DNA from 3 places in the Pseudomonas fjordensis genome. Region 1 is predicted to be linked to each of the others. Evidence: predicted binding sites of a transcription regulator. Region 1 holds the regulator's gene; each other region holds the start of a gene.
What was found. The regulator FliA, encoded in region 1, starts transcription of late flagellar genes. The targets are predictions, from matches to a motif close to CTAAAGTTTNNNNNNNNNNNGCCGNTAA.

Region 1 (9,982 bases):
AATTCCTCTCGTTTGGAACCTTCCAAGTCAAAGGCCAGGTCGCAGCTCAAGGCAGTGGCCGAAGCGAGTGTTTCACTGAGGTTGACCAGCAGGTCTTCGCTGCTGATGCCGTCGGCTACGGTAAACAGCCGGGTGGGGGCATGATCGTTCCCACGCTCCCGCGTGGGAATGCATTGCGTGACGCTCTGCGTCGCCCTTGCGCAGTGCTCAAGTCGTGCGCCTGGCTCGGGACGCGGAGCGTCCCAGGCGGCATTCCAACGCGGGGCGTGGGAACGATCGAGGGGGCCGCGTTATCCGCTGTTTGCGGTGTCCAACATTCCGCCTTCACCGTGCAAGCGATCAGCCAATAACTGCGCCAGTTCGATCAACTGCGCAACACCGAGCAATTCCTCTCGTTTGGAACCTTCCAGATCAAAAGCCAGGTCGCAGCTCAAGGCATTGGCCGAAGCGAGTGTTTCGCTGAGGTTGACCAGCAGGTCTTCGCTGCTGATGCCGTCGGCTACGGTAAACAGCCGGGTGGGGGGATTTGGGGTAGGTTTGATCACTGTGAAGCTCCTTATGAAAGTGAAGCCGCCACTGATCGCCGCGACGCGATGGAGGGTGGCAGCTGTACGCAGGTTCGCGGACCGGTGAAGGAGCAACCCGGCATACCCGAAGGTATCCCGCGCACAGCCGCCATAGCGCCGCACAGTAGACGATAAAAAACCGCTTACTGAAAGGGAGATGGTGCTTTTGCTCCTTTGTGAACCGGGCCGCGACGCCCGTCCGCTGCGTTTGCAGCGGTGTACGGAGACTAGAGATCACATTTCCTAGGGGCAACCCCAAATCCATGTCGGAAATTTCCTCGATATCCACGATGCACACAAATCCAAATGTGGGAGCTGGCTTGCCTGCGATGGCTGACTCGCAGCCACTATCCCAGTGGCTGACACACCGCAATCGCAGGCAAGCCAGCTCCCACACTTGAATCGGTTACCACCCGAAAATCGCCCCAAAAGCAAAGTTGGAAGGCTTCTTGCAACCCCGCCTCCAAGTCGCCCTCCAGCGTCAAAACTTTGCTTCAAGGACCCGAGGAATACCGGTGGTAGATCGCTCTCAAATGCTCAACACGGCCCGTGGCACCCTGACTGACTTGTCGCGGGGCAATCTGGGTGTGCCGTTGTTGTTGCTGGTGATGCTGGCAATGATGATGTTGCCGATGCCGCCGTTCCTGCTCGACGTGTTCTTTACCTTCAACATTGCCCTGTCCGTCGTCGTGTTGCTGGTGTGCGTGTACGCCTTGCGACCACTGGATTTTGCGGTATTCCCCACCATTCTGTTGGTGGCGACCCTGCTGCGCCTGGCATTGAACGTGGCCTCCACGCGGGTGGTGATGCTCCACGGCCAGGACGGCCACGCCGCCGCCGGTAAGGTGATCCAGGCGTTCGGTGAGGTGGTGATCGGCGGTAACTACGTGGTTGGTATCGTGGTGTTCGCGATCCTGATGATCATCAACTTCGTCGTGGTGACCAAGGGCGCCGGGCGGATTTCCGAGGTGAGCGCGCGGTTTACCCTCGACGCCATGCCCGGCAAGCAAATGGCCATCGACGCCGACCTCAACGCCGGCCTGATCGACCAGGGCCAAGCGAAGGCTCGCCGGGCCGAAGTCGCCCAGGAGGCCGAGTTCTACGGCTCCATGGACGGTGCCAGCAAGTTTGTGCGCGGTGACGCCATCGCCGGCCTGTTGATTCTGTTCATCAACCTGATCGGCGGCGTGGCCGTCGGTATGTTCCAGCACGGCATGACATTCGGCGATGCTGGCAAGGTGTACGCCTTGCTGACCATCGGTGACGGTTTAGTGGCGCAATTGCCATCACTGTTGTTATCCACAGCGGCGGCCATCATGGTCACCCGTGCTTCGGGCTCCGAAGACATGGGCAAGCAGATCAGCCGGCAGATGTTCGCTTCGCCCAAGGCCCTGGCCGTGGCGGCGGGCATCATGGCGATCATGGGTATTGTGCCGGGCATGCCGCACTTCTCGTTTTTGAGCATGGCGGCCCTGGCGGGGGGGGCGGCGTACCTGTTCTGGAAGAAGCAGAACCAGGTCAAGGTCCAGGCCGAGCAGGAGATCGCCCGTCAACAGGAGCTGCTGCCATCCCCGGCCCGTGCCCAGGAAACCAAGGAGCTGGGCTGGGACGACGTCACGCCCATCGACATGATTGGCCTGGAAGTCGGCTACCGCCTGATCCCACTGGTCGACCGCAACCAGGGTGGGCAACTGCTGGCGCGGATCAAGGGCGTGCGCAAGAAGCTGTCCCAGGACTTGGGCTTCCTGATGCCCACCGTGCATATCCGCGACAACCTCGACCTGGCCCCCAGCGCCTATCGCCTGACGCTGATGGGGGTGATTTTGGCCGAAGCCGAGATCTACCCGGACCGCGAACTGGCGATCAACCCAGGGCAGGTGTTCGGTACGCTCAACGGCATCACCGCCAAAGATCCGGCTTTCGGCCTGGAAGCGGTGTGGATCGAAGTGAGCCAGCGCAGCCAGGCGCAGTCCCTGGGTTACACCGTGGTGGATGCCAGTACCGTGGTCGCCACGCACCTCAACCAGATTCTCTACAAGCACTCCCACGAGTTGATCGGCCACGAGGAAGTCCAGCAATTGATGGGCTTGCTGGCCAAATCGTCGCCAAAACTGGCCGAAGAACTGGTGCCGGGCGTGCTGTCGCTGTCGCAGTTGCTCAAGGTGCTGCAAGCGCTGTTGGCCGAACAGGTGCCCGTGCGCGACATTCGCAGCATTGCCGAGGCCATCGCCAACAATGCCGCCAAGAGTCAAGATACTGCCGCTCTGGTGGCGGCGGTGCGTGTCGGCGTGTCCCGCGCAATCGTGCAAAGCATTGTAGGCACTGAGTCCGAGCTGCCTGTGATCACCCTGGAACCCAGGTTGGAACAAATATTGCTCAATAGTATTCAGAAGGCAGGGCAAGGCCAGGAAGAGGGCGTTTTACTGGAGCCAAGCATGGCTGAAAAGCTGCAGCGTTCGTTGATCGACGCCGCACAGCGCCAGGAAATGCAAGGCAACCCGGTGATCCTGCTGGTGGCCGGCCCGGTTCGCGCGATGTTGTCGCGGTTTGGACGCCTGGCTGTACCGAATTTGCACGTGTTGGCTTACCAGGAAATTCCTGACAATAAGCAAGTGACTATCGTCGCGACAGTTGGGCCCAATGGCTGAGGTAGTGGGTTATGCAAGTTAAGCGTTTTTTCGCCGCCGATATGCGTCAGGCCATGAAATTGGTCCGCGATGAGCTGGGCGCCGATGCCGCGATTATCGGTAACCGTCGGATTGCCGGCGGTGTCGAGCTGACGGCTGCCCTGGATTACACACCCCAGGCGCTGGCCCCGCGCGTGCCGAACATGGAACTCGAAGACGAGCTGCGCAAGACCGCCTCGCGTATTGTGTCGGCCCAGGCTGAGCTGAGCATGCGTGGCGACAGCGATGCCAGCACCAATCGCCAATTGTTCGCCGGCCTGCCGCTGACCGCCGCCGAGCCGCTGGTTGAACCCACCTTTGTCGAACCGCCGCGTCCTGCAGCGCCTGCCCCGGCTGCCGCAGTTGACCAGCGCGTGATCGACTCGATGCGTTTTGAACTCAATGGCCTGCGTGAATTGCTCGAAGTGCAGCTCGGCTCGCTGGCCTGGACCCAACTGCAAGGCAGCAAGCCGCAGCAAGCCAACCTGTGGCGTCGCTTGCAACGCATCGGCCTGTCCGGCCCGTTGTCCCGCGACCTGCTGGCCTTGACCGCTGAAGTCGAAGAGCCCCGTCAGGCCTGGCGCATGTTGCTGGCGCACTTGGCGCGCATGATCGCCACGCCGGAAATCGAACCCCTGGAAGAGGGCGGTGTGATCGCCATGGTCGGCCCCGCCGGCATGGGCAAGACCACCACCCTGGCCAAGCTGGCCGCCCGTTATGTGCTCAAGTACGGTGCGCAGAATATCGCGCTGGTGAGCATGGACAGCTACCGCATCGGTGCCCAGGAGCAGCTCAAGACCCTGGGCCGCATCCTCAATGTGCCGGTGACCCATGTCGACCCGGGCCAGTCCCTGGCCAATGCCCTCGAGCCGTTGCTGCGCAAGCGCGTGGTGCTGATCGACACCGCCGGCCTGCAAGCCAGCGACCCGGCGCTGCGCATGCAGCTCGAAAGCCTGGCCGGGCGTGGCATCAAGTCGAAAAATTACCTGGTGCTTGCAACCACCAGCCAGAAACAGGTTCTTACCGCTGCCTATCACAGCTACAAGCGTTGCGGCCTGGCCGGCTGCATCCTCACCAAGCTCGACGAAACCGCGAGCCTGGGCGAGGTATTGAGCCTGGCCATCAGCCATGAATTACCGGTTGCCTACCTCACCGACGGGCCGCGGATCCCGGATGATCTGCATCTGCCGCGCCGTCATCAGTTGGTCAGCCGTGCCGTGAGTGTGCAAATGCAAGACGAGCCTAGCGAGGAAGCGATGGCCGATATGTTCGCCGACCTTTACCACCACCCCGCAAAACGGGTGGGTTGAGGCAGGATGAACACCGTGAAATGTACCTACATCGATGGTCTGCAAGCGATTCACGCGGCCAAGCCATGTAGCCTGCGTCTAAGCAAGACAAGGTAAAGAAATAAAATGGGCAGCATGCATCCCGTACAGGTGATCGCGGTGACCGGCGGCAAAGGTGGCGTCGGGAAAACTAACGTGTCAGTGAATTTGTCCCTGGCGCTGGCAGAGCTTGGCCGTCGCGTCATGCTGCTGGATGCTGACCTGGGCTTGGCGAACGTGGACGTTCTGCTGGGGCTGACACCCAAACATACCCTGGCCGATGTGATCGAGGGCCGCTGTGAGCTGCGCGATGTGCTGCTCCAGGGCCCCGGAGGCATTCGCATCGTGCCGGCGGCCTCGGGCACCCAGAGCATGGTGCACCTGAGCCCCGCGCAGCATGCCGGGTTGATCCAGGCGTTCAGCGACATCGGCGACAACCTCGACGTGCTGGTGATCGACACCGCCGCCGGCATCGGCGAATCCGTGGTCAGCTTTGTGCGCGCCGCGCAAGAAGTGCTGCTGGTGGTGTGCGACGAACCCACCTCGATCACCGATGCCTACGCACTGATCAAACTGCTTAACCGTGACTACGGCATGAACCGCTTTCGCGTGCTGGCCAACATGGCCCAGAGCCCGCAGGAAGGGCGCAACCTGTTCGCCAAGTTGACCAAGGTCACGGATCGTTTCCTCGATGTGGCTTTACAATACGTCGGCGCAGTTCCCTATGACGAGTGTGTGCGCAAGGCCGTGCAAAAGCAGCGTGCGGTCTATGAAGCGTTCCCTCGTTCGAAATGCGCACTGGCGTTCAAGGCCATTGCCCAGAAGGTCGATACCTGGCCGTTGCCCGCCAACCCGCGGGGGCATCTGGAGTTTTTCGTCGAGCGTTTGGTGCATCAGACGAGCGCAGGACCGGTGCTATGACATCCAGCGGCTACAACCTTTACAAAAAGTCGGCACGTGACAGCCAGGGCGAATTGATCGAGCGCTATGCGCCGCTGGTCAAGCGCATTGCCTATCACCTGTTGGCGCGCCTGCCCGCGAGTGTGCAGGTTGAAGACTTGATCCAGGCCGGCATGATCGGCCTGCTGGAAGTCTCGACCAAATACGACGCCAGCAAGGGCGCCAGTTTCGAAACGTATGCGGGTATCCGTATCCGTGGCGCGATGCTCGATGAAGTGCGTAAAGGCGATTGGGCGCCGCGTTCGGTACACCGCAATACGCGCATGGTCAGTGATGCAATTCGTGCAATTGAAGCAAAAACCGGTCGTGACGCTAAAGATCATGAAGTTGCGGCCGAACTCCAATTGAGTCTCGACGATTACTACGGGATTTTGAACGATACCTTGGGCAGCCGCCTGTTCAGTTTCGACGACCTTTTACAGGACGGCGAACACGAAGGGCTGCACGAGGACGGCGCGAGCGCCCATACGGAGCCGTCGCGCGACCTGGAAGACGAACGTTTCCAGGGCGCGTTGGCCGATGCAATCGCCAACTTGCCGGAGCGTGAGCGGCTGGTGCTGGCGCTGTACTACGACGAAGAGCTGAACCTCAAGGAAATCGGTGAGGTCCTGGGGGTCAGCGAATCGCGTGTCAGCCAGTTGCATAGCCAGTGCGCAGCCCGCTTGCGGGGGCGATTGGCCGAGTGGCGCGCGCGCTGACAGGCAGTGTGGGGACACTGCAGACGCTACCGTGAAACCGCAGGGTTTTGCGGGTGAGTACCGTGGTGCCCTGGGCAGTCCTTTTTGTGTAACGCCTGTTGATTGAAATGGCGCGTCCAGGTGCTGGGCGCGTTTAAGACTGCTTGGAGGTCGAATTGGACAAGAACATGAAAATCCTCATCGTTGATGACTTCTCAACGATGCGGCGGATCATTAAAAACCTGTTGCGTGACCTTGGGTTCACCAACACGGTCGAGGCGGATGACGGCCTGACGGCCATTCCGATTCTCAACAGCGGGAGCATCGACTTTCTGGTGACCGACTGGAACATGCCGGGCATGACTGGTATCGACCTGCTGCGCCACGTGCGCGCCGATGAAAAACTGCGCAGCCTGCCTGTGCTGATGGTGACCGCCGAAGCCAAGCGTGAACAGATCATCGAAGCCGCCCAAGCCGGGGTCAACGGTTACGTGGTCAAGCCATTCACGGCACTGGCCTTGAAAGAGAAGATCGAGAAAATCTTCGAACGCATCCACGGCTAATGCCATCGCGGGGGAGCTATGGAGCATAACGAAACGTCACAGGGCGACTTTGAGTCGACCCTGAAAAAACATGCTCACCAGTTGGTCGACAGCCTGGAAAAAGGCCAGTTCGCCGATGCGGTGCAGTTGATCCATGAGCTTAACCAGACCCGTGACCGCGGCCTGTACCAGGAAGTGGGCAAGCTCACACGCGAGCTGCACAGCGCAATCGTCAATTTCCAGATTGACCCGCGCATGCCCCAGGCCGAAGAAATTTCCCAGATTACCGATGCCACTGAACGCCTGTCCTATGTGGTCAGGCTGACTGAGGCGGCGGCCAACCGCACCATGGACCTGGTGGAAAACGCCACGCCTCTGGTCAATGGCATGGCCACCGAAGCCCAGGCCTTGAGCCAGGACTGGGGCCGCTTCATGCGCCGCGAAGTCGGTGCTGAAGAGTTTCGTGAATTGGCGCGTCGCGTCGACGGGTTCTTGTCGCGCAGCGAACAGGAAAACCGCACGGTGGCCAGCAACCTCAACGACATCCTGCTGGCCCAGGATTACCAGGACCTTACCGGTCAGGTGATCAAGCGCGTGACCCAGTTGGTCACCGAAGTGGAAAGCAACTTGCTCAAATTGGTGCTGATGGCCGGCCAGGTCGATCGTTTTGCCGGCATCGAACATGACCGCGAAGCGATCCTCTCGGAAAAAGATCCACAAAAACATCTCGCCAAGGGTGAAGGTCCGCAGATTCATGCCGATAAACGTGAAGACGTTGTGTCAGGTCAGGATGACGTAGATGACCTGTTATCCAGTTTAGGCTTCTAAGGAGCACCCACATGAGCTTCGGCGCCGATGAAGAAATCCTTCAGGATTTCCTTGTAGAGGCCGGCGAAATTCTAGAGCAACTGTCCGAACAACTGGTCGAGCTGGAAAGCCGACCGGATGATGCGAACCTGCTCAATGCAATTTTTCGCGGTTTTCACACTGTAAAAGGGGGCGCCGGCTTCCTCCAGCTCCATGAGCTGGTGGAGTGCTGTCACATCGCCGAGAACGTTTTCGACATCCTGCGCAAGGGTGAGCGTCACGTCGACTCGGAACTGATGGACGTAATTCTCGAAGCACTGGATGCGGTCAACGGCATGTTCAGCCAGGTGCGTGAACGTGCACCGATCACCGCCGCCACGCCGGAACTGCTGGCCGCCCTGGCGCGCCTGGCCGAACCTGCCGACACCGCGGCTGCGCCGGTGGTCGAGGCCGCGCCGGAGCCGGTGGCGCAAGCCGAGCCGGACGTGACCGACAGCGAGTTCGAACAACTGCTCAACTCCCTCAGCGCGGTCAAGGCCCAAGCTGAATCGCCGGTGCAGCCTGCCGCGACGCCGAGCAGTGAAGACATTACCGACGCTGAGTTCGAGTCGTTGCTCGACCAGTTGCACGGCAAAGGCCAGTTCGCAGCAGATGCCGTGGCACCGCCTGCCGCAGCGCCAGAAGCGCCCGCTGCCAACGCCAGCACCGATATTACCGACGACGAATTCGAGGCACTGCTCGACCAACTGCATGGCAAAGGCACCTTTGTGGCCGAAGCCCTGCCCGAGGTTGCTGCCACGGCCGCCGCTGCGCCAGCGGCCAGTGCCGCACCGGCCGGCGACGGGCTGATCTCTGATCACGAATTCGAAGCCCTGCTCGACGAGTTGCACGGCAAAGGCAAGTTCAGCGAAGTGGCCCCGGCCGCTGCCGCCCAGGTTGCAGCGCCAGCCGCTGCCACTGCGGCACCGGTTGCTGCCAAACCTGCGCCGGCTGCCAAGCCTGCACCTGCCGCCGCCCCGGCCCCTGCGCGTGCAGCGGCGCCGGCAGCAGCGGAAAAACCCGCCAGCGAAGCCGAGACCACCGTGCGCGTGGATACCGCGCGCCTGGACGACATCATGAACATGGTGGGCGAATTGGTGCTGGTGCGTAACCGCCTGGTGCGCCTGGGCCTGAACAGCGGCGACGAAGCCATGCAGAAGGCCGTGTCGAACCTCGACGTGGTCACCGCCGACCTGCAAACCGCGGTGATGAAAACGCGGATGCAGCCGATCAAGAAAGTCTTCGGCCGTTTCCCGCGTCTGGTTCGCGACCTGGCACGCCAACTCAAGAAAGAAATCAACCTGGAACTGGTGGGCGAAGAAACCGACCTCGACAAAAACCTTGTCGAGGCCCTGGCCGACCCGCTGGTCCACTTGGTGCGCAACGCGGTCGACCACGGCGTAGAAACCCCGGAAGAACGCGAAGCCGCCGGCAAGTCCCGCAACGGCAAAGTGATTTTGGCGGCGGAACAAGAGGGCGACCACATCCTGCTGTCGATCACCGATGACGGCAAGGGCATGGACCCGACCATCTTGCGCAATATCGCAGTCAAGCGCGGCGTGATGGACAAGGATGCCGCCGACCGCCTGACCGACACCGAGTGCTACAACCTGATCTTTGCCCCGGGCTTTTCGACCAAGACCGAGATCTCCGACGTGTCCGGGCGTGGCGTGGGCATGGACGTGGTGAAGACCAAGATCAGCCAGCTCAACGGCTCGATCAATATCTACTCGACCAAGGGCCAGGGCTCCAAGATCGTCATCAAGGTGCCGTTGACCCTGGCGATCATGCCGACCCTGATGGTAATGCTGGGCAACCAGGCGTTCGCCTTCCCGCTGGTCAACGTCAACGAGATCTTCCACCTCGACCTGTCGCGCACCAATGTGGTGGACGGCCAGGAAGTGGTGATCGTGCGCGACAAGGCGTTGCCGCTGTTCTACCTCAAGCGTTGGCTGGTGGCCTCGGCTGCCCACGAAGAACAGCGCGAGGGCCATGTGGTGATTCTGTCCGTGGGCACCCAGCGCATCGGCTTTGTGGTCGACCAATTGGTGGGCCAGGAAGAAGTGGTGATCAAGCCTTTGGGCAAGATGCTGCAGGGCACCCCAGGCATGTCGGGCGCAACCATTACCGGTGACGGTCGCATCGCACTGATTCTCGATGTTCCGAGCATGCTCAAGCGTTACGCCGCACGGCGTATTTGATTCTGGTGGGGCAGGGCGGTCATGCCCGCCCCGCCTAACGGAGTGTTTATGGCAGTCAAGGTCCTGGTGGTGGACGATTCGGGTTTCTTCCGCCGCCGCGTCTCGGAAATTCTTTCCGCTGATCCAACGATCCAGGTGGTCGGCACGGCCACTAACGGCAAAGAGGCGATCGATCAAGCCATTGCCTTGAAGCCAG
Region 2 (9,982 bases), 3.3 Mb from region 1:
AAGAGCACGGCGAAGTCTGCCCTGCCAACTGGAAAAAAGGCGACAAAGGCATGAACGCTTCGCCAGAAGGCGTTGCGGCTTACCTGACCGAGAACGCTGGCAAGCTGTAAGCCAACGTCACGGTATAAAAAAACCGGCCTGAGAAGGCCGGTTTTTTTGTGGGTGGGGACTTGCTCCCATGACGGCCTGACAGCCGACGCTGATCTAACTGACGCGCCGCGTTCTAAATGTGGGAGCTGGCTTGCCTGCGATGACGGCCTACCAGCCGACACTTTTCCACCTGACACCCCACAATCCAACTGTGGGAGCGGGCTTGCTCGCGAAGGCGGCCTGGCAGGTAACACAGTTGGATTGTGTGCATATCCATTGCTGCGGTAACGGCCACTTAGGGTTCCGCCCTGACGGCGGCTCACTTTCGAAAAGCGCGAAAGTAAGCAAAGCGCTCTTGCCCCACCACTCGGCACCTCGCTTGCGTTCGGCCAGCGTGGTTTAACGGGGCGCCTGAGATCAAGATCAAAAGCAGATCAAGAGCGGCTCGCTTCGCATCGTGGTTACCGTGGGCTGCGACAACCTACAAAATTGTGTAGGTACCTATGCTCATCGGGGGCTCAGTCGTTGAAGTCTTCCCAGCCACCCATCTGTTTCCAGCGATTGACGATGCCGCAGAACAGCTCGGCAGTCTTCTCGGTGTCGTAGCGGGCCGAGTGGGCTTCACGCCCGTCAAAGTCGATACCGGCGGCCTGGCAGGCTTTGGCCAGAACGGTCTGACCGTAGGCCAGGCCGGCAAGGGTGGCGGTGTCGAAGCTGGAGAACGGGTGAAATGGGTTGCGCTTCATGTCCAGTCGCGCCACGGCGGCGTTCAGGAAGCCCAGGTCGAAACTGCTGTTGTGGCCGACCAGGATCGCGCGTTTGCAGCCATTGGCCTTCAACGCCTTGCGCACGCCACGGAAGATATCGGTCAGCGCCGCTTCTTCACTCACCGCCATGCGCAGGGGGTGGTCGAGCTTGATCCCGGTGAACTCCAGGGCAGCGGCTTCGATATTGGCGCCTTCGAAGGGCTCTACGCGAAAGAAATGCGTGTGCTCCGGGTACACAAAGCCTTGTTCGTCCATGCCGATGGTGGTTGCGGCAATTTCCAGCAAGGCATCGGTGGCGCAGTTGAAACCACCGGTTTCTACGTCGATGACGACCGGCAGATAGCCGCGAAAACGCTCGGCCATCGGATGGCGCGAGCCGCCACCGCCGTGCTCTTGTTCGTCGTCGTAATGGTCTTCACTCACTTGCTTTCCTCCAGCAGGCGCCAGCGCAGTGTTTCACCGGCGCGCAGCGGGATAACGGTCAGCTCGCCAAAGGGCAGGCTGGCAGGGGCGGTCCAGTCTTCACGAACCAGGGTAATGCGGTCGGTATTCGCCGGCAGGCCGTAGAAACGCGGGCCGTTGAGGCTGGCGAAACCTTCGAGCTTGTCCAGCGCGTTACGCTGTTCAAACGCTTCGGCGTACAACTCGATGGCGGCAAACGCGGTGTAGCAGCCGGCGCAGCCGCATGCGGCTTCCTTGGCGTGCTGGGCGTGGGGCGCCGAGTCGGTACCGAGGAAGAACTTCGGGCTGCCGCTGGTGGCGGCATCCAGCAGGGCTACCTGATGGGTGTTGCGCTTGAGGATCGGCAGGCAGTAGAAGTGCGGCCGAATCCCGCCCACCAGCATGTGGTTGCGGTTGTAGAGCAGGTGATGGGCGGTGATGGTCGCGCCAACGTTGGCCGACGCCTCGCTGACGAACTGCACGGCATCGGCGGTGGTGATGTGTTCAAACACCACTTTGAGCGTGGGGAACAGCTCGACCACACGACGCATGTGTTCATCGATGAAGATTTTTTCGCGATCGAACACGTCCACATCGCCACGGGTGACTTCCCCGTGGATCAGCAACGGCATGCCGACTTCCGCCATGGCTTCGATCGCCGGCAGGATCTTGTCGATACTGGTTACACCGGAATCGGAGTTGGTGGTTGCGCCTGCCGGGTACAGCTTGGCGGCGTGCACATAACCGCTGGCCTTGGCTTCGCGGATTTCTTCAGGCTGGGTGCGGTCGGTGAGGTAGAGCACCATCAACGGTTCGAAGCGGCTGCCGGCCGGTCGTGCAGCGAGGATGCGCTGGCGATAGGCGTCGGCCTCTGCGGCATTGCGCACCGGAGGTACCAGGTTAGGCATGATGATGGCACGGCCAAACGTGCGGGCCACGTCGGCCACGGTTTGGGGTAACGCAGCACCATCGCGAAGATGAATATGCCAGTCGTCGGGACGCAGCAGGGTCAGGCGGTCGGACATTGGGGATTCCAGGCGGGTCAATCTGGTGGGAATGCTACCGGAAAAGACTCTTGCAGGCACTCGCTATCAAGTTTTGCCGGATGCTACCGATATCTCCGGGTATGCCTTAACGATGTATGACGCTGTGAAGTGTTGTAGAAACCCATGGAGCCTCCCGTGCGCCAGTATTATCTAGCCCTGCTCAGTGTGTTCGCCAGCCTGCCTGCGGCGGCCCTCACGTTCCAGACACGTCTGGAGAATATTGAGTGGAAGGTAGAGGGCGATCAGTTCGAGTGCCGCTTGACCCAGCCGATCACCGATTTCGGTTCCGGTGAATTCGTACGCCGGGCCGGCGAACAGGCGACGTTTCGTCTGAAAACCTATGGCAGCAGCCTCGGCGCCGGCTCGGCAACCCTGTTGGCCGCTGCTGCGCCGTGGCAACCGGGCCGAGGTGATATCAACCTGGGGGCCGTGCGTGTCGGCAGCGGCGACGTGCTGTTCAATAGCTCCCAGGCCCAGGCCGGTCGCCTGTTCACCGGCTTGCTCGAAGGGCGCAGCCCGACCGTGCGGCATTACGGGCGTGAAGGCGGTTACTCGGAAATTCGCCTGTTGCCGGTGAAGTTCAACAAGGCCTATAACGATTATCAGCTGTGCACCACCAAGCTGCTGCCCATGAATTACGATCAGGTCAAACAGACCGAAGTCGGCTTCCCCGGTGGTGGCATTGAGCTGGACGCGGCGGCCAAGAAGAAGTTGTCTGTGATTCTGGCCTTCATGAAGGCCGATCCCACGGTCAATCATGTCGAGTTGAATGGCCATTCCGACAACAGTGGCAACCGTCTGACCAACCGCGACGTGTCGCGCCGCCGTGCCCTGGCGGTGATGGACTACTTCAAGGCCAACGGCATTCAGGAATCGCAGATCACCATGCGTTTTCATGGTGAAAGCTATCCCTTGGCGCCCAACACCAATGCTGCCAACCGTGCGCGTAACCGCCGTGTGAATATTCAGCTTGAGCGCGTGGCTGCCCCTGAGAAGCCGGCGCCCCAGGCCACTGCGCCTAGCAACCCGGCGGCTACCTCGTAAGAGCATGGGTAACTACGCAACTTCGGTATGACGCCGAAACTGTGGCGAGGGAGCTTGCTCCCGCGAAGACCTGTCAGCCGGCGCCTATCTACCTGAGGCACTGCGATCCAAATGTGGGAGCTGGCTTGCCTGCGAAGGCGGCCTAATAGTCAACACAGTTGGACCGGGTACATATCCATTATTTAGGTAACGGCCACTTAGGGTTCCGCCCTGACGGCGGCTCACTTTTGAAAAGCGCAAAAGTAAGCAAAACGCTCTTGCCCCACCACTCGGCACCTCGCCTAGGCTCGGTGTGCCCGAACACAGTCTTGAATCCGTGGGCCGCCGCCACGCGCCATCCATGGCGCGGGGCGGCTAACCCGGCGTCCTGCCGGGTTACCCACGAATTCAAGCCTGCGTTCGGCCAGCGTGGTTTAACGGGGCGCCTGAGATCAAAAGCAGATCAAGAGCAAGATCAAGAGCGACTCGCTTCGCATCGTGGTTACCGTTGAACGCTACCAGGGTGTGTAAATACCTATGCTCCATCGAGGCGACCATCGGTCGCCCACTCGACATAATCTGTCGCTTTATCTTCATTTGCTGTCGCGCCCCTGTAATTTCACGGTTTTGATCGGTAGAATCGTCGCCTTTCCGTACAACCCCGTGGAGTGATGGCATGGCCGACGTAAACAAGGTCGTTCTCGCGTATTCCGGCGGCCTGGACACTTCGGTGATCCTCAAGTGGCTGCAGGATACTTATAACTGTGAAGTGGTGACCTTCACCGCTGACCTGGGTCAGGGTGAAGAGGTCGAACCTGCACGTGCCAAGGCGCAAGCCATGGGCGTGAAAGAGATCTACATTGACGACCTGCGCGAAGAGTTCGTCCGCGATTTCGTCTTCCCGATGTTTCGCGCCAACACTGTCTATGAAGGTGAGTACCTGCTGGGTACCTCCATCGCACGTCCATTGATCGCCAAGCGTCTGATCGAGATCGCCAACGAAACCGGCGCCGACGCCATTTCCCATGGCGCCACCGGCAAGGGCAACGACCAGGTCCGTTTCGAACTGGGTGCCTACGCACTCAAGCCAGGCGTGAAAGTCATTGCGCCGTGGCGTGAATGGGACCTGCTGTCCCGTGAAAAACTGATGGATTACGCTGAAAAGCACGCCATCCCGATCGAGCGTCATGGCAAGAAGAAGTCGCCGTACTCGATGGACGCCAACCTGCTGCACATTTCCTATGAAGGCGGCGTGCTGGAAGACACCTGGACCGAGCACGAAGAAGACATGTGGAAATGGACCGTCTCCCCGGAGAACGCTCCAGACAAGGCGCAGTACCTGGAACTGACTTACCGCAACGGCGATATCGTCGCGCTGGACGGCGTTGAAATGACCCCGGCCACCGTACTGGCGACCTTGAACCGTATCGGCGGCCAGCATGGTATCGGCCGTCTCGACATCGTCGAGAACCGTTACGTGGGCATGAAGTCCCGTGGCTGCTACGAAACCCCAGGCGGCACCATCATGTTGCGCGCGCACCGCGCCATCGAATCCATCACCCTGGACCGCGAAGTCGCTCACCTCAAAGACGAGCTGATGCCCAAGTACGCCAGCCTGATCTACACAGGTTACTGGTGGAGCCCAGAGCGTCTGATGCTGCAACAGATGATCGACGCCTCCCAGGCTCACGTGAACGGTGTCGTACGCCTGAAGCTGTACAAGGGCAACGTGATCGTCACCGGCCGCAAGTCCGATGAGTCGCTGTTCGACTCCAACATCGCCACCTTCGAAGAAGACGGCGGGGCCTACAATCAGGCGGACGCGGCAGGCTTCATCAAGTTGAACGCACTGCGCATGCGCATTGCTGCCAACAAGGGCCGCTCGTTGTTCTGAGTCGTGCGCCTGTTGTGAAAATGGCCCCTTGCGCAAGGGGCCATTTTTTTGCCTGGGTTTTTATGGGCGCTTTAAAAGCAGAGCTGTTTATTAATGTTTAGCCTGTGTTTAAGGATTTTTTTTCGTAACTTGCGCAATTATTTTCCGTTTTTGTCATTTGTTTTTAAGTTTGAATGATTTTTTACATCTGGGGAGGAACTATGTCTGACAGAAAATTCACTCATGTAGTTGCAACGGATATGTGAATTGTTGAATTTTCTGTAGGAATTATGGAAGTGCTGAAATATGTTAAATGGAACTAATGGGAACGGTTGTTCCGGGTTGGTTTGTGCGCGTCATGGCGACAAGCAAGGGGCATTTCCTGAAAGTCTTGTGCGGCACGTTTACTTTCAGGGGCTGATGGGCACGATATTTCACTCAAAATATGTGCGCGCCGAGAAAGGTCTGAAAGCAACCATAAAGCTCCAAGCATCTAAGTTGGCGATTTTTTGTAGGTTAATTCCTATCTTCTTGTGGGTTGGGTCTCTGCCTGCTCTTGCTCGGGGTGGAATGCTATGCCAACTAGTAATCGACTAGGCTATTGTGTTTGCTCTAAATAATTCGAACAGCGAAATTGGACTTTCTCATGAATAAAGTGCTGATCGTGGATGATCATCCCGTCATTCGTCTTGCTGTGCGCATGCTAATGGAGCGTCATGGTTATGAGGTCGTTGCCGAGACCGATAACGGTGTCGATGCGTTGCAACTTGCACGGGAACATATGCCGGATATCGTGATATTGGATATCGGAATCCCCAAGCTCGACGGCCTGGAAGTTATTTGCCGGCTGGCTTCAACCAAGCAAGCCGTCTCGTTCAAGGTGCTGGTACTGACGTCCCAGGCCCCCGGCCATTTTTCCATGCGCTGCATGCAGGCGGGCGCCGCCGGCTATGTGTGCAAGCAGCAGGATCTGACAGAGTTGCTCAGTGCCATCAAGGCAGTGCTTTCCGGCTATAGCTATTTCCCGAACCAGGCGCTCAATTCGGTGCGCTCAACCATGGGCAATGCCAGTGAAGCCGACATGGTCGAACGCTTATCGGGGCGGGAGATGATGGTGCTGCAGCAACTGGCCCGTGGCAAAACCAACAAGGAGATTGCCGATGGCATGTTCCTCAGCAACAAAACCGTCAGTACCTACAAGACGCGCTTGCTGCTCAAGCTCAATGCCCGATCCCTTGTGGACCTGATCGAACTGGCCCAACGCAACGGCCTGGTCTAGGGAGGATATTGCACCCTTTGAATACCCGTGTAACCGGCAGAAAAAAGCCTCCGTCAGGGAGGCTTCCGGCCGTCAACGGCTCGATCAGAAATCGAAGTCGTAATCGGCCAGCTGTTTTTGCAAGCGTCGCTCTTCCAGAAGATTGTCGATAGTGCGGCGTTTGCTCAAATTGGTCTTGGCCACCTCTGGTGCAGGTGCCTCTAGATCATCGTCCTCCGACTCAACGAGGTCGTCTTCCACTACCAGGTCTTCTTTGCTGCCAGCGCTCATAAGGTCAACTCCAGGCTAAGACTGCCGTTGGGGCTCCTTATAGCGATAATCCGCGGACGGGTAAAAAAGATTTTTTCAATCGCCTGATCACAAAAATCAATAATCGCTCAATCGTCGGAGGTCTTGTCCTTGTATTCGCACAAGTCTTCGATACGGCAGCTGCCACAGCGCGGCTTGCGGGCCTGGCAAACGTAGCGTCCGTGCAGGATCAGCCAATGATGGGAGTCGAGCAAATAGGGCTTGGGCACGAACTTCATCAATTGCTTTTCTACCTCAACCACATTCTTGCCCCGTGCAATGCCGGTTCGGTTGCTGACGCGGAAAATGTGCGTGTCCACTGCCATGGTCAACTGCCGGAAGGCCGTATTGAGCACCACGTTCGCCGTTTTGCGGCCCACGCCTGGCAAGGCTTCCAGGGCTTCGCGGGTTTGTGGCACCTCACCCCCATGCAGCTCCAGCAACAGGCGGCACGTCTCGATCACGTTCTTGGCCTTGCTGTTATACAGGCCGATGGTCTTGATGTATTCGGACAGGCCTTCCACACCCAGGGCGTAAATCGCAGCGGGTGTATTGGCTACGGGATACAGCTTGGCCGTTGCCTTGTTGACGCCAACGTCCGTGGATTGAGCCGAGAGGATCACCGCAATCAGTAACTCGAACGGTGAGGAGTAGGCCAATTCGGTTTTCGGTTCCGGATTGTCTTCGTGAAACCTGCGGAAAATTTCCAGGCGTTTTGCGGCATTCATAGGGGCAGGGGTTTCCTTGCAGGCGGTCGGCGTGATGTTGGCAATACACAGTGCAGTGGGTCAGCCGTTGGCCTCGGCATCCTGCAGCGTTTGCTCGGCGGCGTTCAAGGCGGTTTTCAAGGTTGCGATTTCATGCGCGTCAGCTTGCTGATCCTGAGCCTTTTTCAACGCGGCCCGGCGCATGGCCAACTGGATCTTTGCGCGCTTGAACTCGGCGCTTTTAGCGGCCGTCTTTGGTGGCTGTGGTGAGCTGTTGGCCTCCAGTGCGGCAAGCGCCTGCTCGGATGCCTCGAACTGTCGCTGCAGCATAATCAATTGCGACTGCTGCTCAAAGGTCGGCGGATGCCCAAACGCTTTCAAGGATTTGTGCAACTGAGCGCGACTCATGGCGACGTTGGTTTTGGCCTGCTTGATCGCGGCGTCCTGAGCGGCCTGAGGGTTATTGACCGGGGCTACCTCCATCGGCGCTGTGCGCTTGGCTCGTGCCACGCGTTCGGCGAGCTTGCAAGCCTCTTCACGTTGCAGGCGGGCGTTACGTTGCTCGAAGCGCCGCCGCGCCCGGTCGCGTTTGAGGTCGCGTGCACGCCGTTCGTCATCATTGCGGGCCAAGTCACCGACGATAGGCAAAACCTCAGCGAGCGGACGCATCTCGATGCAGTCAACCGGGCAGGGCGCCACACACAGGTCGCACCCGGTGCACTCATCGACAATCACGGTGTGCATCAGCTTGGCGGCGCCCACAATGGCGTCCACCGGGCAAGCCTGGATGCATTTGGTACAACCGATGCATTCGGCCTCGCGGATATAGGCGACTTGCGCAGGCGCATCTCCACGACTGGTGTCCAGGTCCAGTACCGGCAGGCGCAGCAGTTGCGCAAGCCCGGCAATGGTTTCCTGCCCACCGGGCGGGCACTTGTTGATGGCTTCGCCTTTAGCGATGCCTTCTGCGTAAGGTTTGCAACCCGGGTGCCCGCACTTGCCGCATTGAGTCTGCGGCAGCAGCGCGTCGATACGTTGAATGAGGTTCATGCTGTGATCATAGCGTTGACGCCCGGCCCAGGGAGAAGGGCAAGCTGAGAGGCCCCGCCGTAGCGACAGCGGGGCATTTTGCAGAGGTTACTTGATGCGTTGACCCGGCTTGGCGCCGCTGTCCGGGCTCAGCAGGTAGATTTCTTCGCCGCCAGGGCCGGCCGCCATCACCATGCCTTCGGAAATGCCGAACTTCATTTTCCGTGGCTTGAGGTTGGCGATCATCATGGTCAGGCGGCCATCGAGCTTGGACGGGTCCGGGTAAGCGCTCTTGATGCCGGAAAACACGTTGCGCTGTTCGTCGCCGATATCCAGCGTCAGGCGCAGCAGCTTGTCGGCACCTTCCACGGCTTCGGCTTTGATGATCAGTGCCACGCGCAAATCCACGGCGGCAAAGGCGTCGAAATCGATTTCCGGGGAAATCGGGTCCTTGGCCAGCTCGCCATTACCCGCCGGCGCAGATTGGCCGGTATCGGTCTGGCTGGCGACCAGGTCTTCTTTCGAAGCGTCGGTCATGTCCTGGACTTTCACCGGGTCAATACGGGTCATCAGGGGCTTGAAGGCGTTCAACTGATGATTACCGAGCAAGGTGGCGTGATCATTCCAGGTCAACGGCGCCACGTTGAGGAACGCCTCGGCATCGGCGGCCAGCAATGGCAGCACCGGCTTGAGGAAGATCACCAACTGGCGGAACAGATTGACGCCTGTGGCACAGATAGCCTGCACCTCGGCTTCCTTGCCTTCCTGCTTGTTCAGCGACCACGGTGCCTTGTCGGCGATCCAGGCGTTGGCACGGTCGGCCAGGCCCATGATCTCGCGCATGGCGCGGGCAAAGTCGCGGGCTTCATAAGCGTCGGCGATGCTCGGTGCGGCGGCCAGGAAGGCGTCGGTCAACTCCGGTGCGGCGTTCTCGGCTACCAGTACACCGGCGTTGCCCTTGTGGATAAAGCCGGCGCAACGGCTGGCGATGTTGACGACTTTACCCACCAGGTCCGAGTTGACCTTCTGTACGAAGTCTTCCAGGTTCAGGTCCAGGTCGTCGACGCCACGGCCCAGCTTGGACGCGTAGTAATAGCGCAGGTATTCCGGCGACAGGTGGTCCAGGTAGGTGCGCGCCTTGATAAAGGTGCCACGGGATTTGGACATTTTCTGGCCGTTGACCGTCAGGTAGCCGTGTACGGCGATGCCGGTCGGCTTGCGGTAGCCCGAGCCTTCAAGCATTGCCGGCCAGAACAGCGCGTGGAAGTTGACAATGTCCTTGCCGATGAAGTGGTACAGCTCGGCGGTGGAGTCCTTGCCCCAGAACGCGTCGAAGTCCAACTCTGGGGTGCGGTCGCACAGATTCTTGAAGCTGGCCATGTAACCGATCGGCGCGTCCAGCCACACATAGAAGTACTTGCCCGGCTCGCCCGGAATTT
Region 3 (9,982 bases), 1.7 Mb from region 1:
GACACCGATCTGATCGATATCCACAAAGGGCGACAGCATCGGCTCGGCCAAGGCGGCGGTGATCGCCTGGGAGATCTGGATCGGCCGACCATATAAATTGCTCACAGTGCCCAGGCGGCTGTGGTCCTTGTAGTTGTCCCCGGGATGCAGCACCGCCACCACCACAAAACCCTTGCGTGCCAAGGCGGTGGCCAGGTCATGCAGGGCCAGCGGCGTGCCGGTATTGCCGTGGGACAACATCAGCATCGGGAATCGCCCGATCGCCACCTTGGCATCTTCACTGGCCGCCACATGGTAGGCGCCCAGCGCGGTGGAGCGCTCGGCATCGGTGGAGGGGTAGAACGCGATGGCTTTCATCGGCTGCGCATCCAGCGGGTCGAGAAAACTCATGCGATGAAACCCCACGCTCCAATGGGGGTGCGGTGCCGGCGCGGCGTGCACTGAAACCAGGCCGCCCAACAGCGAAAGAACCAAAACAGCACAAAGACGCATCATGGGGATGTCCACCTTTGCTGCACAAGAACCGGCCTGTCGAATAAAAAGTCCAGGGTATCGAATGGATGTCTGCATAACCTGGGCCACAACGAAAAAACTCCGTACTCCGCTCGCGCTCAGGCGATCAGAATACAGAGTTTAGGCGCTCGGTTTCAGAATGAAGCCGAGGACAGAGCAAATTTACATAAGCCTTACGCAGCGGCGAACAGTTGCTCGTTGATGCGCACGTTGGCGTCGCTCATGGCTTTGCTGCGCACTTCATCACCGTAGGCCAGGCCTTCGGCGCGAACGATCTCGATGTCGGTGATGCCGAGGAAACCGAACAGCAGCTTCAAGTAGCCTTCGTGGGCAGCGCCCGAGGCCTGGTCGGCATGCAGGCCGCCGGCGGTGGAGACAATAATGACCTTCTTGTTGCCGCACAGGCCTTCAGGGCCGGCTTCGGTGTAACGGAAGGTCTGGCCGGCTACCGCGATGCGGTCGATCCAGGCTTTCAACTGGGTGGGGATGGTGAAGTTGTACATCGGCGCACCCACTACCACGGCATCGGCGGCGAGGAATTCAGCCAGCGACGATGCACTCAGTTCTGCCTCGTGCTTTTGCGCCGCATCGCGCAGTTCGGCGGCAGTGCCCAATGCACCCAGGGTAGCGCCGGAGAAATGGTTGATGCCTTCGCTGGCGAGGTCACGGTAAGTCACTTCCACGCCCGGCTGGGCGGCTTGCCATGCCTTGACCACACCCGCGCTGAGCTGACGGGAGGCCGAGTTGTCGCCGAGGATGCTGGAATCGATGTGCAACAGTTTCATGATGGATCTCCGAGGTGGGATCGACAGTGGCGATCAGATGGTGGTGATGCTACGCATGAAACCAATGATCGATAAGCCATCTGAAATGCGATAGTTTGTCCCACTGACAGGACAATAGGCCCACCATGCAAGACCTCAACGACCTCTACTATTTCGCCAAAGTCGTCGAAGCCGGCGGTTTTGCTGCCGCTGGCCGGCTACTCGGGATTCCCAAATCCAGGCTGTCACGGCGCATTGCCGAGCTGGAAGACCGCCTGGGTGCACGCCTGCTGCAACGCACCACCCGGCAACTGACCCTTACCGCCGTGGGTGAGCGCTACTTGCGCCACTGCCAGGCCATGTTGCTGGAAGCGGAAATGGCCGACGAGGCCGTGGCCAGCATGTCCAGCGAACCACGGGGGCGCTTGCGGGTCAGTTGCCCGGTGGGCCTGGCCCAGCAGATCCTGCCGGAGCTGGTAGCCGGTTTTTTGGCCGCCCACCCGTTGGTGCAGTTGGACATGACCCTGGTGAATCGCCGCGTCGACCTGGTGGCCGAAGGCATTGATGTAGCGCTGCGCGTACGCGAACTGGGCGACGAAGACCCGTTGCTGGTCACCAAACGCCTGCGCCAGGCGCATACCGTGCTGGTGGCCAGCCCCGTTTTCATGCGTGAGCGGCGGGTCGAAACCCTGGAAGACCTCAAGCAGCTGCCAATCCTTGGCGCACTCGAGGCCGACCGAATGGTGCACCAACGCATCATCGACCCCCAGGGCAACATGCACGAACTAGTGATGGAGGCGCGCTTGGGCATCGAAGACTTTATCGTGCGCAAGGCCAGCGCAATGATGGGCGTGGGCTTTACGGTGCTGCCAATGATGTACTGCGAAGCAGAACTGGCTAATGGCCGCCTGGTGCAATTGCTACCGGAGTGGTCGTTGCCGGGCGGCTGGCTTCAGGCGGTGTACCCGCACCGGCGCGGTGTGCTGCCGGCCATCCGGGCCTGGATCGACTATCTGGAAGAAGGCTTCAAGGGCTGTGGAGATCGGCTGTTATGAGCATGACAGAAGAACAAGTCGCAGGTTTCTGCCTGAACCTGCCAGGCGCACGGGAAGACTATAAATGGGGCGGCGTGAGGGTGTTTTCGATTGCCGGCAACAAGATGTTCGCCTTACAGAACCTGCGCGGTGAATCGCTGGCCTTCAAGGTCGACAAGGAGCTGTTCCTGGGCCACGTCGACCGGCCGGGCATCCACCCGGCGCCTTATTTGGCCAGGGCCCAGTGGGTCATCATGAACACGCCCTACCCTTTGGGCGCTGAGGAACTGCGCGGCTTGTTGCAGCGCTCCCACCAGTTGGTGGTGAGCAAGCTGCCCAAGCGCACGCAGATTGGCTTGCGGCTAGAGGATTGACAGCAAGGTGCCGCCCAAGAACAACTGGTCCAGCCAGAACACCTGGTGCAACAGCACAATCACCCAGAACAGCACCTGGTAAGACACCTTGCGCGTCTTGTGCCGGAACACCTGCTGGGCGATCAACGCCCCCGGCCAACCGCCGGCCAGCTCCACCGCATGCAGGATGTTTTCCGGGGTGCGCCAGCCTTCAGTCTGTGCTTTGCGCTTATCGCTCCAGTACAGGAAGAACGCCACTACACTGACCACGCCGTAAGCCATCAATGGGATGACCGTTTCGCCGCGATACCACAGCAAGGCCGAGCCCAGCAGCGGCGCGGCACACAGCAGCACAAAAAGCAGCGCCTTCAGGCGTGGGTGCTGGATGCTCATGGCTTGACCGCAGTCCAGTCGATCCAGCCGAATTGCCAGGTCGCCAGGATCACCAGGCCAAAGGCAATCCGGTACCAGGCAAACGCCGCATAGCTGTGGCTGGCGATGAACTTGAGCAGGGCCTTGACCGCAATCATCGCGAAGATGAATGAGGTGACAAAGCCAATGGCGAACACCGGCAAGTCCGCGGGCTGGAACAGGTCACGGTACTTATAGCCCGAGTACACCGCTGCACCCACCATGGTCGGCATCGCCAGGAAGAACGAGAACTCGGTGGCGGTCTTGCGTGACAGGCCGAACAACAGGCCGCCGATGATCGTCGCACCGGAGCGCGAGGTGCCCGGGATCATCGCCAGGCACTGGGCCAGGCCGACTTTCAGGGCGTCTTTCCAGGTGATGTCATCGACGGTCTCAGCCCGCACCGCATGTTGGCGGCGTTCAGCCCACAACATGATCACGCCGCCCACCACCAGCGCCGTGGCCACGGTGATCGGGTTGAACAGGTAGTGCTTGATCAGGTCGGCGAAGATCACCCCAAGTACCACTGCCGGCAATACGGCAATGATCAGGTTGACCGTGAAACGTCGGGCTTTGGGCTGGGTCGGCAGGCCGATAACCACGTCAAAGATCTTGCGCCGAAACTCCCAGACTACCGCCAGGATCGCGCCGAGCTGGATGATGATGTTGAAGGCTTCGAAACGCTCGCCGCCAAAATTGATCAGGTCGGCGACGATGATCTGGTGGCCGGTGCTGGAGATCGGCAAGAACTCCGTAAGCCCCTCGACGATGCCGAGAATCAATGCCTGTATGGCGGTCCAAAAATCCATGCTGTCTCCAAAGGTCATGCACGGGGCATGCCTCTTAGTCTTTTTTAAGTTCACTGACGACGAGCGCACACAAGCGCCCGCGGTTGATTCTCAACGCCGGTCTGCAAAAATTCCGTGAAAAATCAGGCAGTACTCAGGTTTTTCGATTCCGGGCCGAAAGCCTATCAGACACGCCGGAAATCTCGAAGCAGCACCACAATTATAAAGAGCAGGGAGTGACAGGACGATGAACAGTTTGCGCAGCATGTCGATCAGCCGCCGCCTTTGGCTGATCCTGATAGTCGCCGTGTTGATGCTGCTGGCCTTGGGGCTGTTGATGCTCAACCAGATCCACGGCGACCTCTACCAGGCCAAGCGCCAGCAGACCCAGCACGTGGTGCAGACCGCCAGTGGCGTACTCGGGTATTACCAGAACCTGGAGAAAACCGGCGTACTGACCCGCGACGCCGCGCAACAACAGGCCTTGAGCGCGGTGCGCGGCCTGCGTTATGACCACGATGATTACTTCTGGATCAACGACCTCACCCCCGTGATGATCATGCACGCGGCCAACCCCAAGCTCGACGGCCAGAACCTTTCGGCGATTCGCGACCCGGACGGTTTCGCCGTGTTCAACGAATTCGTGAGCCTGGCCAAGGCCAAGGGCGCCGGCATCGTCAACTACCGCTGGCCGAAGCCCGGCGCCGAAGCGCCGGTAGAGAAAACCTCGTACATCCAACTGTTCGAACCCTGGGGCTGGATTATCGGCTCCGGCGTCTACGTGGACGATGTGCAGGCCGAATTCAGGGGCCAGGTGTGGAAGGCCTCGGCGATTGGCCTGGGCATTGCGTTGATGATGGCCGTGCTAGTGGTGCTGATTGCCCGCAGCATCGTGCAGCCGTTGCAGGCGGCGGTAAATGCCATGGGCAATATCGCCAGCGGCGAAAGCGACCTGACCCACAGCCTCGACACCCACGGCCGTGACGAATTGACGCAACTGGCCCAGCACTTCAATAGCTTTACCGCCAAGCTGCGCCAGGTGGTCGGCCAGTTGCAGGTGTGCGCGAACGCCCTGGGCCAGTCGTCCACCGAGCTGGGCCACAACGCCAGCCAGGCCCACGACCGCAGCCAGCAGCAATCGCAGCAGATGGAACTGGTGGCCACCGCCATCAACGAAGTCACCTACGGCGTGCAGGACGTGGCCAAGAATGCCGAGCACGCTGCCAGCGAAATGCGCGATGCCCAGGCCCAGGCACAACAGGGCCAGGTCAATATCGACGGTAGCTTGCAGCAGATCGACCAGCTCTCCACCACTATCAGCCAGGCTGTGGAGGTGATCCGCACGCTCTCCAGCGAAAGCACGCAGATCGGTGGGGTACTAGAGGTGATCCGTTCCATCGCCGACCAGACCAACCTGCTCGCCCTCAATGCCGCCATCGAAGCCGCCCGCGCCGGTGAGCAAGGCCGTGGGTTTGCGGTGGTCGCCGACGAGGTGCGCCTGCTGGCCCAGCGCACGCAGAAATCCACCGCCGAGATCCAGGTGATGATCGAGCGCCTGCAAGGTCACTCCGAAGCGGCGGTCAAGGTCATCAGCGACAGCCACAGCGCCTCGCAACTGACTATTGAACAAGCCGGCCAGGCGGGCGCAAGCCTCACCGCCATCGGCCAGGCGCTGCACAACCTCAACGGCCTGAACGCCTCGATTGCCAGCGCCACCCTGCAACAGGCCCATGTGGTGGAAGACATCAACCAGAACGTCACCCAGGCGGCCGGGCTGTCCCACAGCACCGCATTGGCGGCGGAGCAGTCCAGCGTGGCGAGTGCACAGTTGCGTGGCTTGAGTGAACAGCTTGATGGGCTTTTGCGTCAGTTCAAGGTCTGACGCCCCTCAACGGTGGGAGGGCTGCCCTCTCCCACCGTCCAGCGGCCTCACATCCCCAGCCACTGCGGCAGCGCGAGGGAAATGAACGGCAGGTAGGTGACCATGATCAGGAACACCAACAGGATCATCAGCCACGGCATCGCCGCACGAATGGTCTGCCCCAGGGTCAGCCCCGTCACCGCCGAGGTCACGAACAGGTTCAGCCCCACCGGTGGGTGCACCAGGCCGATCTCCATGTTCACCACCATCACGATGCCCAGGTGAATCGGATCAATGCCCAGCTTCATCGCAATCGGGAAAAAGATCGGCGCCAGGATCAGCACAATGGCCGAAGGCTCCATAAAGCTGCCGGCAATCAGCAACACCACGTTGACCATGATCAAAAAGCCAATCGGCGTCAGCCCTTCGGAGATCACCCAGGCGGTGATTTCCTGCGGGATCTGCTCGGTGGTCAGCACGTGGGCAAACAACATGGCGTTGGCGATGATGAACATCAGCATGATCGACAACCGCCCAGACTCCAGCAGCACTTTGGGGCAGTCACGCAGCTTCATGTCCTTGTAGACGAACAGCGCGACAAACGCCGAATACACCGCCGCCACCGCCGCCGCTTCGGTCGGGGTGAACATGCCGCTGTAAATGCCCCCAAGGATGATCACCAGCAGCAACAAACCCCAGAATGCCCGGCGTGCGCAACTCAGCCACTCACGGAACGTCGCCCGGGGTTGCGCCGGCAGCTTCTTGATGCGGGCGACGATGTAGATCGCAATCATCAACATCAGGCCCAGCAGCAAGCCCGGAATCACCCCGGCCATGAACAGCTTGCCCACCGAGGTTTCGGTCGCCGCCGAATACACCACCATCACGATCGACGGCGGAATCAGAATGCCCAAGGTCCCGGCGTTACAGATGATGCCCGCCCCAAACTCCTTCGGGTAACCGGAACGCACCATGCCTGCCACGGCAATCGAGCCCACTGCCGCCACCGTGGCCGGTGACGAGCCGGACAGCGCCGCAAACAGCATGCACGCCAGCACCGCCGCAATCGCCAGGCCACCGCGGATATGCCCGACACAGGCGTTGGCAAAGTCGATCAGCCGTTGGGCCACGCCGCCGGTGGTCATGAAGGCACCGGACAACAGGAAAAATGGAATCGCCAGGAAGGTGTAGGCGTCGCTGGTTTCAAACAGCTTGATCGCCAGGGAACTCACCGAGTCCTGGCTGAACATCAGGATAGACACCGCACCGGACAGCCCCAGGGCAATCGCAATCGGCACGCCCAGGAACATGAACACGAACAACAGCAGAAACAGACAGAGCACGGCCATCAGTGACGCTCCTCATGGCTGCCGGCCAACTTGCTGGCCTCACCGGCCTCGTCGGCCAACCCCAGCCCGACCTGGCGGTGGGTAAAGATGCGGTAGAAAATTTCCAGGTAGCGGATCAAGACCAAGGCAAAGCCAATGGGCACGATCACCACGATGTCGCCGACATCGATGCCGAACTGGTCGAGGTCCTCGGCGCCGATATGGGCGGTCATCACCGCACTCACCCACTTGTAGCTGGCCACCATGAACAGCCCGGCATAGGCCAGGCAGCACAGGCACGCGAGCATGCCGAGCAGGCGTTGCACCGGGCGCCGGGTCAGCCGCACCAGCGCGTCCACGCCCAGGTGGCCTGCGGTGCGCACGCCGTAGGAAATACCGAAGAAAATCAACCAGCCGAACATGGCCTTGGTCAGCGCCACGCTCCAGGTCATCTCTTGGGCCAACGTCATGGTGCCGTCGCCCAGGGCATTGAAGAAGGGGCTGCTCCAGGCCCATTTGTCGGCCAGGGCAAAGAACAGGGTGTAGACGTTGTTGAGCATGACGTAGACGAATGTCACCAGGGTCATGGCGGCCAGCAGGAACGCAATGAAGCCTTCCTCCAGATGCTCCCAGACGCGCCTTAGCGTTTGCATGGCAAAACCTCGCGAGGCAGAGATAGGTAAAAAACCAGGTCAACCTGTGGGAGCTGGCTTGCCTGCGATAGCGGTGAACCAGCCGCCAGTTGTATCAACTGACACACCGCAATCGCGGGCAAGCCCGCTCCCACAGGAAATTACTGGTTGGAAGCGTCCGCCGCCTTGATCAGGTCAGCCCCAATCTCGCCCTCGAACTTCTGCCACACCGGGCGCATGGCTTCGCGCCACAGCGCACGTTGCGCGGGGGTCAGTTCGATGATTTCGCTGGTCTTGGCGTCGATGATTTTCTGCTTAGCCGACTGGTTCAGCGCCTCGGCCTGCTTGTTCACCTCCACGGTGACCTCGGCCATGATCTGCTCCAGGGTGCTGCGCACATCCGGCGCCAGGCCGTTCCAGAATTTTGCGTTGGTGATCACCATGTAGTCGATCAAGCCATGGTTGGACTCGGTGAAGTACTTCTGCACTTCGTTGACCTTCTGGCTTTCATAGTTCGACCAAGTGTTCTCGGTGCCATTCACGGTGCCGGTCTGCAGGCCTTGGTAAACCTCGGCAAAGCTCATCTTGCGCGGGTTGGCGCGGATCGCCTTGAACTGTTCTTCGAGCACACTGGAAGCCTGCACGCGGAACTTCAGGCCACGGGCGTCCTTGGGTTCATGCAGGGCCTTGTTGGCGGAGAGTTGCTTGAGGCCGTTGTGCCAATAGGCCAGACCGAGGATGTTCTTATCCTGCATCGAGGTCAGCAGTTGCTTGCCCTCAGCGGCCTGGAAACGGTCGACGGCGGCCAGATCGTTGAACAGGAACGGCAAGTCGTAGATCTGCACTTGCTTGGTGTAATGCTCGAACTTGGCCAGGGACGGCGCGAGCATTTGCACGTCGCCCAGCAGCAACGCTTCCATTTCCTTGCCATCGCCAAACAGCGACGAGTTCGGGTACACCTCGACCTTGACCTTGCCGGGCAGGCGCTCTTCAGCAAGTTTTTTAAACAGCAACGCGCCCTGGCCTTTAGGGGTGTTCTCGGCAACCACGTGGGCGAACTTGATCACAATCGGGTCTACCGCCTGGGCCAGGCCCGCGGTAAACAAGGTGGCGGCGCACAGCAGCGCCCGGGAAAGCTTGAGCATGGGAATCACCTTCTTATTGTTGTGTTGTAAGGCAAGGTGCCTGATGTAACGCGTGTCGTGAATTTCGAATTTTAGATACCTGCGTTCGGCCTGGCCGAACGCGTCCAGTGTGGGAGCTGGCTTGCCTGCGATAGCCATAGGTATCTGCGCAACTTTGGCGGTTGCAACAGCAGACGGTAACCACGATGCGAAGCGAGCCGCTCTTGATCTTGCTCTGCTTTTGATCTTGATCTCAGGCGCCCCGTTAAACCACGCTGGCCGAACGCAGGCTTGAATTCGTGGGTAACCCGGCAGGACGCCGGGTTAGCCGCCCCGCGCCATGGATGGCGCGTGGCGGCGGCCCACGGATTCAAGCCTGCGTTCGGGCACACCGAGCCTAAGCGAGGTGCCGAGTGGTGGGGCAAGAGCGTTTTGCTTACTTTTGCGCTTTTCAAAAGTGAGCCGCCGTCAGGGCGGAACCCTAAGTGGCCGTTACCGCAGGAATGGATATGTACTCGGCATTACGGTGTCGACTGTGAGGCCGTCTTCGCAGGCAAGCCAGCCTCCCACATTTTGTTCCCGGTTTTGTCAGTTACAGTTGCGCGGCCAGCAGCCGTTGCGCGCGCAGCAGTAACGGCGCATCCACCATCTGCCCGTCAATCTGATAAGCCCCTGCCCCATGGGCACCCGCCTCCACCACCCGCCTGGCCCAGGCCAGCTCTTCGGTGCTCGGCGCCAGCGCGGCATGGATCACCGCGACTTGCTTGGGATGAATGCACAACGCGCCGGCAAAGCCCATTTCATAAGCGTGCCGGATCGAGCGGTGCAGGCCTTCGGGGTCGTCGATGGCCGGGTGCACGCCGTCCAGCGGCGGCGCCAGGCCCGCGGCGCGTGAATGCACGATCAACGCCAGGCGCGCCTGGTCGAGGGCCAATTCGGCCGCGCGGGACTGACTGCTCAGGTTGAGGTCCAGCGCCAGGTCCAAGCCGCCGAACGACAGGCGTTCCACCTGGGGCGCCTGGGCAATCTGCGCCAGTGCCAGCAAACCGCGTGCGCTTTCGATAATCGGCCAGATAGCCTTGCCGGTCGCGGCCACCACCGCCACCTGGGCCGCGCTTTCGACCTTGGGCAGCAACACCCCCGCCACATTTGCATGGGCCTTGCAGAAGGCGAC

Region 2: the regulator FliA is predicted to act here: its motif matches at 2,389-2,416, upstream of ACWHXD_RS06330 (flagellar protein MotY).
Region 3: the regulator FliA is predicted to act here: its motif matches at 4,017-4,044, upstream of ACWHXD_RS13550 (methyl-accepting chemotaxis protein).

What each region holds. Positions count from the first base shown of each region.
Region 1 is NZ_OZ336860.1:4,723,678-4,733,659, reverse strand. Features, by position in the region: gene ACWHXD_RS21525 (DUF6124 family protein) at 1-170, opposite strand, end outside; gene ACWHXD_RS21520 (DUF6124 family protein) at 291-545, opposite strand; gene flhA (flagellar biosynthesis protein FlhA) at 1,100-3,214, shown strand; gene flhF (flagellar biosynthesis GTPase FlhF) at 3,226-4,542, shown strand; gene fleN (flagellar synthesis regulator FleN) at 4,648-5,481, shown strand; gene fliA (RNA polymerase sigma factor FliA) at 5,478-6,218, shown strand; gene ACWHXD_RS21495 (chemotaxis response regulator CheY) at 6,386-6,760, shown strand; gene ACWHXD_RS21490 (protein phosphatase CheZ) at 6,779-7,567, shown strand; gene ACWHXD_RS21485 (chemotaxis protein CheA) at 7,579-9,786, shown strand; gene ACWHXD_RS21480 (protein-glutamate methylesterase/protein-glutamine glutaminase) at 9,835-9,982, shown strand, end outside.
Region 2 is NZ_OZ336860.1:1,425,313-1,435,294, forward strand. Features, by position in the region: gene ACWHXD_RS06315 (peroxiredoxin) at 1-110, shown strand, start outside; gene rnt (ribonuclease T) at 609-1,280, opposite strand; gene pyrC (dihydroorotase) at 1,277-2,323, opposite strand; gene ACWHXD_RS06330 (flagellar protein MotY) at 2,480-3,388, shown strand; gene ACWHXD_RS06335 (argininosuccinate synthase) at 4,044-5,261, shown strand; gene ACWHXD_RS06340 (response regulator transcription factor) at 5,887-6,519, shown strand; gene ACWHXD_RS06345 (PA3496 family putative envelope integrity protein) at 6,604-6,789, opposite strand; gene nth (endonuclease III) at 6,897-7,535, opposite strand; gene rsxB (electron transport complex subunit RsxB) at 7,596-8,564, opposite strand; gene metG (methionine--tRNA ligase) at 8,652-9,982, opposite strand, start outside.
Region 3 is NZ_OZ336860.1:3,023,097-3,033,078, reverse strand. Features, by position in the region: gene ACWHXD_RS13580 (alpha/beta hydrolase family protein) at 1-495, opposite strand, end outside; gene ACWHXD_RS13575 (FMN-dependent NADH-azoreductase) at 687-1,298, opposite strand; gene ACWHXD_RS13570 (LysR substrate-binding domain-containing protein) at 1,424-2,332, shown strand; gene ACWHXD_RS13565 (MmcQ/YjbR family DNA-binding protein) at 2,329-2,685, shown strand; gene ACWHXD_RS13560 (DUF1294 domain-containing protein) at 2,674-3,057, opposite strand; gene ACWHXD_RS13555 (undecaprenyl-diphosphate phosphatase) at 3,054-3,884, opposite strand; gene ACWHXD_RS13550 (methyl-accepting chemotaxis protein) at 4,111-5,745, shown strand; gene dctM (C4-dicarboxylate TRAP transporter large permease protein DctM) at 5,793-7,073, opposite strand; gene ACWHXD_RS13540 (TRAP transporter small permease) at 7,073-7,705, opposite strand; gene ACWHXD_RS13535 (TRAP transporter substrate-binding protein) at 7,846-8,829, opposite strand; gene ACWHXD_RS13530 (HpcH/HpaI aldolase/citrate lyase family protein) at 9,401-9,982, opposite strand, start outside.